Regions from separate parts of the Janthinobacterium sp. GW822-FHT07A03 genome, predicted to be linked through region 3. Evidence: predicted binding sites of a transcription regulator. Region 3 holds the regulator's gene; each other region holds the start of a gene.
What was found. The regulator HrcA, encoded in region 3, represses chaperone genes, less so after heat shock. The targets are predictions, from matches to a motif close to TTAGCACTCNNNNNNNNNGAGTGCTAA.
Positions count from the first base shown of each region.

Region 1: rpoH (RNA polymerase sigma factor RpoH) is a predicted target of HrcA. The motif match lies at 1,478-1,504, and genes of this name have one in related genera.
Region 2: groES (co-chaperone GroES) is a predicted target of HrcA. The motif match lies at 1,340-1,366, and genes of this name have one in related genera.

Region 1 covers NZ_JBXAKW010000010.1:203,215-205,482, forward strand. Annotated here, with positions in the region: gene AC1RJW_RS25780 (hypothetical protein) at 63-329, shown strand; gene rpoH (RNA polymerase sigma factor RpoH) at 419-1,312, opposite strand; gene ftsX (permease-like cell division protein FtsX) at 1,735-2,268, opposite strand, start outside.
Region 2 covers NZ_JBXAKW010000009.1:80,974-83,241, reverse strand. Annotated here, with positions in the region: gene groL (chaperonin GroEL) at 1-756, opposite strand, end outside; gene groES (co-chaperone GroES) at 807-1,097, opposite strand; gene AC1RJW_RS23740 (hypothetical protein) at 1,623-2,268, shown strand, end outside.
Region 3 covers NZ_JBXAKW010000003.1:463,138-465,405, reverse strand. Annotated here, with positions in the region: gene AC1RJW_RS11705 (HAD family hydrolase) at 1-253, shown strand, start outside; gene hrcA (heat-inducible transcriptional repressor HrcA) at 358-1,374, shown strand; gene fur (ferric iron uptake transcriptional regulator) at 1,426-1,857, opposite strand; gene AC1RJW_RS11690 (outer membrane protein assembly factor BamE) at 2,053-2,268, shown strand, end outside.

The sequences.
Region 1 (2,268 bases), on a different contig from region 3:
GCCGGCCACGCGGCGCGCCGATTACTGCGTAGAATGGCTGTTTTGAAAATCAGGAAACAACCATGAAAAAAACCGACCTGGCCAAAAGCGATGCCAAGAAACTGATGGGAAAGATGAATGTTCCCGGCGCCGGTGCATTCGGTAAGGAAGCGGTGGTCGTCGACCGCCGCGAGCAGCGCAAGCGCGATCAGGCCCTGGGCCTGGTGCCGTTCGCCGTCAAGCTGAACAGCGATCTGGTGTTGCAATTGCAGACCCTGGCCAAGGAACGCGGCGCGGATCTGAATGAATTGGTCGCCGAGCTGATCACCAAGGGCTTGGCTGCAGCATAAGGGCTGACAATGTTTATCTGTTGATAAATATCATTTATAAAACTAAAAGGCGCCTTGCGGCGCCTTTTGCATTGTGGCATTGCTTTCGATTACACGTAGGCCGCCAGGGCGCCCTTCATTTTTTTCAGCGCCGCCACTTCGATCTGGCGGATGCGCTCGGCCGATACGCCGAACTCTTCCGCCAAGGCGTGCAGGGTGGCGCCGGAACCGTCGTCGTTGGCCAGCCAGCGCGCTTCGATGATGCGGCGCGAACGGGCGTCCAGCTTGGACAAGGCCGTTTCCAGGCCTTCCGATTGCAGGCGCGTCACTTGTTCCGCTTCCAGCACCTTGGTCGGCTCGCTTTGCTCCGACGACAGGTAGGCGATCGGCGAAAACTTGTCGTCTTCATCGTCGGTCGGCGATTCCAGGGCGATGTCGCGGCCGCTCAAGCGCGTTTCCATTTCGATCACTTCTTCGCGCTTCACGTCGAGCAGCTTGGCCAGCGCATCGATCTGCTTCGGCGTCATCGCGTCCAGGCCCGTCTTGTGGCTGCGCAGGTTGAAGAACAGCTTGCGCTGCGCCTTCGTCGTCGCGACCTTGACCAGGCGCCAGTTTTTCAGGATGTACTCATGCATCTCGGCTTTCACCCAGTGCATGGCGTACGACACCAGGCGCACGCCCTGGTCCGGATCGAAGCGTTTCACGGCTTTCATCAAGCCGATATTGCCTTCCTGAATCAGGTCGGCGTGCGGCAAGCCATAGCCCAGATAGCCGCGGGCAATCGAGACCACCAGGCGCAGGTGCGACAGCACCAGTTCTTGCGCGGCGGCCAGGTCATTTTTTTCACGCAGGCGTTTCGCCAGCGAAATTTCTTCGTCGTGGGTCAACATGGGCAGACGGTTCACGGCCGAAATATAGGCGTCGATATTGCCCAGATTGCCAGTGAACCCGAGGCCCAGCGCATTACTTTTGGTCGGAACCAATGCGGATGTTGCGGACATCATAGTCATGTTTTCTCCCTCGTAGTCTTGCTGTGTTCCAGTTGGCCACGTCACGCGACGTGGCCCGATTGTCTGTTCTGTTTTGTGTATTCGGTCTTGCACTTTGCAGATCGCGGCACCATCTTCATCTGGCGTCCATGGCAGTTCTGCTGTTGGTATGTCCCTATATTAGCACTCTCTGCTTGAGAGTGCCAATCAGCACATTTAATCGTCCTGATAGCCTAAATGCTATGGCGAATGAATGCTTGATAAATATGTCTGAACAGCGATCTGAACAGCACTGCAGGCCGCTTCACGACAACATGGCTAGTCTACGGCCTCTGGCTGAAGCGAACCTTAAGAATACTTGCTTAATATCAAGATAACAGCAGATGGGGAGGGCGAGGCGCATGGCGGCGCCAGGAGCGCCGCCATGGAAAGGAAGGTCAGTTCAGGCGCGCCAGGTGGCGCTGCACGCAGAGGAAGGCGCCGATCAGGCCCAGGCTGGCGCTGACGGCCAGCAAGCCTGCCATCGGCAGCGGCGCCAGCGGCACCAGCTGGAATTCGGACGCATACAGGCGGGCAAACTCGGCAATCGCGGTATTCAGCGGCTGCAAGGCCAGCGCCACGGCGCCCAGGGCCAGCGCGCCCGCGCACAGGCCCAGCAGGGCGCCCGTGTAATAGAAGGGGCGGTGGATGAAGGTGTCGGTGGCGCCGATCAGCTTCGAGATGCTGATTTCATCGCGCTGCTGCATCACCTGCAGGCGGATGGTGTTGAAGACCACGGCGATGACGGCCACGCCCAGGGTGATCGCCAGCAGCAGCAGCACCAGGCGCAGCACGCCCAGCAGGGCCGCCAGGCGCTTGACCCAGGCCGAATCGACTTGCGCCGATTCCACGCCGGGCAGATGGCGCAACTGTTCCGCCACGGCATCGACATCCTGCGCCTCGCTGGCGCTGCTGAAGGCGTCCAGTTTCAG
Region 2 (2,268 bases), on a different contig from region 3:
TTCCGCGATGATCAGCAGTGGACGGCCAGCTTTGGCGACTTGTTCCAGTACCGGCAGCAGGTCACGGATGTTCGAGATTTTCTTGTCGCACAGCAGGACGAATGGGCTGTCCAGGACGGCAACTTGCTTCTCTGGGTTGTTGATGAAGTATGGCGACAGGTAGCCGCGGTCGAACTGCATGCCTTCAACGATGTCCAGCTCGTCGTTCAGCGACTTGCCGTCTTCCACCGTGATCACGCCTTCTTTGCCGACTTTTTCCATCGCTTCAGCGATACGCTCGCCGATCGAGTAGTCCGAGTTCGCCGAGATCGCGCCAACCTGGGCGATTTCCTTGGTCGTGGTGCAAGGACGGGCGATTTTCGCCAGTTCTTCGACGGTCGCAGCAACAGCCTTGTCGATACCGCGCTTCAGGTCCATCGGGTTCATGCCGGCGGCAACGAACTTCATGCCTTCGCGCACGATGGCTTGGGCCAGCACGGTTGCGGTGGTGGTGCCGTCGCCGGCGTTGTCGCTGGTGCGGGAAGCCACTTCCTTGACCATTTGCGCGCCCATGTTCATGAGCTTGTCTTTGAGTTCAACTTCTTTCGCTACCGACACACCATCCTTGGTGACGGTAGGGGCGCCGAACGAGCGCTCCAGGACCACGTTGCGGCCTTTCGGGCCCAAGGTGACTTTGACTGCGTTGGCGAGGATGTTGACGCCTTCGACCATCTTGGCGCGCGCTGCGTCGCCGAATACTACTTCTTTAGCTGCCATGTTCAATTCTCCTGAGTTTCGGGATGTATCTGTCTACAACGTGGAAACAATTACTTGACGACGATCGCCATGATGTCTTCTTCGCGCATGACCAGCAGCTCATCGCCGTCAACTTTGACGGTTTGGCCGGCGTACTTGCCGAACAGGACGCGGTCGCCCACTTTGACATCCAGAGGACGGACTTTGCCGTCGTCGAGAATCTTGCCATTGCCTACGGCAAGGACTTCGCCTTGATCCGGTTTTTCAGCAGCTGCATCAGGAATGATGAGGCCGGACGCAGTCTTGGTTTCCTGGTCGAGGCGTTTGACGATGACGCGATCGTTCAATGGGCGCAGATTCATACAAAACTCCTTAAAGTTCAATGGATAGGTGTTGCTAAATGAATACATGCCTGGCACAGCGCCAGGCGTGCTTTCAGTGACCGCCGTTGAAAGCAGCCCGCAACGGTCAAGCAAACCCCATGGCATCGGGTGCATGCCGGCGCTGGGCAGTGGTGGCATCGCGGCGTCGCCCGCCGCGTAGCGTTCCCTGCTGTTGCCCGGCAGACACCATCATGTCCTGAGGATTGCTACGAAAGAGTTTGTTAGCACTCTCTACTAACGAGTGCTAATTATAGGGACGGTAGGGGGCTTATTCAAGGGCTTATTCTCCGGGAAGATATGCATAGACGTTCTGTGCAGCCTGCATTTACGCAGGGTTTGCGCAAACGCAAGCCTCGTTCCCGGGCGTCAGCAACAGGCGCGACTCTAGCATGCCCTTCAGGCGAACGGCGTTCCTGTACGCACGGGAAACAGAGTTTTGCTATGGACTTTGATAAGATGATTGCAATTGCATATCAATATTCCCCCTGTACCAGAAAGCACACCATGCCATCGACTCTTTCCCGTCCTACCCTGCGCCTGCTGGGCGCCGCCCTCGTCGGCCTCGCCTGCCTGGGCAATGCCGCCGCGCAAACGCCCACCATTCTCGACGAGATCACCGTGGCGACCCTGACGCCGCTGGAAAAGGAAATGCTGCTCAACGAGCTGTTCAACGATCTGAACAAGGACGACGACGACCAGGAAGCCCATGTGTGGAACAACGGCGGCGACAGCGGCGTGCTGGTGAAGGTCACATATCACTTCAGCAACTCCGGCATGACGGAACACAGCCTGAAGGCGCACATCTGCCGCGACCTGAAATTCGTCGTCACGGCGCGCGACAAGTCGCAGGACCTGAGCCGCCGCACCTGTTCGCAGAACAGCGGCCGTTGGGATGTGCAGGGCAAGGACCCGGCGCCCGTCGTGTATCCGCCCTTCCTGTCCGACGTGACCATCGCCAGGCTGAATGCGAAGGAACAGAAATCCTTGCTGACGGCCGCCGTGCGCACCCTGAAAGATGAAGAGGATGGCAAGAGCCGTGAATGGAGCAACAAGGGACTGGGCAATGCCGTGCCCTTGCGCGTCACTTTGACGCCCTCGCGGACGGACGCCAAACCTGGCAGCTACCATCGTACTTGCCGCGACTTGACGA
Region 3 (2,268 bases):
CGGCGTGGCCAAGCCCGACGCCAGCATCTTCCTGGCCGCCTGCGCCGCGCTGGGCGTGGCGCCCCATGAGGCCGTGTATGTGGGCGACGATCTGTATTTCGACGTGACGGGAGCGCAGGGAGCGGGCATGCGTGCCGTGTGGATGAACCGCAAGGGCAGCGACGCCCACCTGGCCGCCGGCGTGCGGCCCGACGCCATCTGCGCCAACTTTGATGAATTGCTGCTGTGGCTGCAGGGGCAACTGGAAGATTGATCGCCGCTGGCCGGGCGAACGTGCATAATAGGCGCTGTTGATGCACGTTCGGCCGCTTTCGTTGCCGCTTGCTTAATAAAGAATATTTGCTTACCTAAAACACCATGCAACTCGATACACGTGCCCAAACACTGCTGAAAGCCCTGGTCGAGCGATATATCGCCGACGGCCTGCCGGTCGGTTCGCGCGCCTTGTCGAAAATTTCCGGCCTCGACCTGTCGCCGGCCACGATCCGCAACATCATGGCCGATCTGGAAGAGCTCGGCTATGTCTCCAGTCCGCACACCTCGGCCGGACGCATCCCCACGCCGCGCGGCTACCGCATCTTTGTCGATACCCTGCTGACCGTCCGGCACCTGGACGAGCACCTGGTGGAGTCGCGCATGCGCCTGCAGACGCCGCAGCCGCAAAAGACCATCGCCAACGCGGCGCAGATGCTGTCGTCGCTGTCGCAGTTCGCCGGCGTCGTGCTCAGCCCGCGCCGCGAATCCGTGTTCCAGCAGATCGAATTCCTGCGCCTGTCGGAAAAACGCATCCTGCTCGTCATCGTCGCCCCGGGCGGCGACGTGCAGAACCGTTTATTGCTGACGGAAGCGGACTATACGCCGGCGCAACTGGTGCAATCGGCCAATTACATCAACCAGAATTATGGCGGCCTGTCGTTCGACGCCGTGCGCGTGCGCCTGCAGGGCGAATTGCGCCAGTTGCGCGACGATATGGGCAGTTTGATGCAGGTGGCCGTGGAAGCGGGCAGCGAGGCGATGGCCGATCATAGCGACGACATGGTCATTTCCGGCGAGCGCAACTTGCTCAGCGTGAGCGATCTGTCATCGAATATGCATTCGCTGCGCCAGATGTTCGACATGTTCGAGCAAAAGACGGGCTTGATGCAGTTGCTCGACGTGTCGAGCAAGGCGACGGGCGTGCAGATTTTCATCGGCGGCGAATCGAACCTGGTGCCGATGGATGAAATGAGCGTGGTGACGGCGCCGTATGAAGTCAACGGCAAGATCGTGGGGACGTTGGGAGTGATCGGACCGACGCGCATGGCGTACGAGCGCGTCATTCCGATCGTCGATATCACGGCTAAATTACTGTCGAGCGCGCTCAGCCATCATTGATGCTGCTCAATGCTGCGCCGGCCGGCCCCTTGCGGGAACGGCCGGCGAGGGTCAGGCTGTTTTGTGCGGGCAAGCTGTCTTGGTGCAGTTGCCGTAGATGGCCAGGGCGTGTTCGGCAATCTTGAAGCCGCGCTCTTCGGCCACTTTTTGCTGGCGGATTTCGATTTCTTCGTCGAAGAATTCTTCGACCCGGCCACAGTCGAGGCACACCAGGTGGTCGTGGTGGGAGCCTTCGTTGAGCTCGAAAATCGCCTTGCCGGTTTCAAAATGGTTGCGGTTGAGCAAGCCTGCCTGTTCGAATTGCGTGAGGACGCGGTAGACAGTTGCCAAACCGACATCCATATTGTCGGCCAGCAGAATCTTGTAGACGTCTTCCGCGGTCAGGTGGCGTACCGGGCTACTCTGGAAGATATCGAGTATCTTCAGCCGTGGCAAGGTGGCTTTCAGGCCGCTTGCCTTGAGATCACTAGGATTGTTACTCATGTTTGTTGCTCGTATGTGGGTCAGGTGCTTTATCATATAGCGTTTTAGCGGGGAGTGCCAAAATATGCATTTTTTGGCAGGCCGGCCACTCCTGGCGTTTTGTTCATCAAATTGAGGTCATTTATGCGCGTAACACCGGCTGTATTGCCATCTCTCTGGCACCGTATTTCATTTCGAGCACCAGTCGTGGCAGGCATGGTCTGTGTCGCGCTGGCCATGTCCGGCTGCGCCAGCCGTGGCATCCTTGGCGAAAAGCCGGCAGCTGCTCAAAAAGAAGGCAAGGAACTGGTCCCCGAACAGGGCGCACAAACGACCACCATTACGCCGCTGCAAAAATTCATGTGGTTTTTCTCGCCGTACCGTCCTGACATTCAACAAGGTAACTTTGTCTCCGAAGAGATGCTGGCCCAG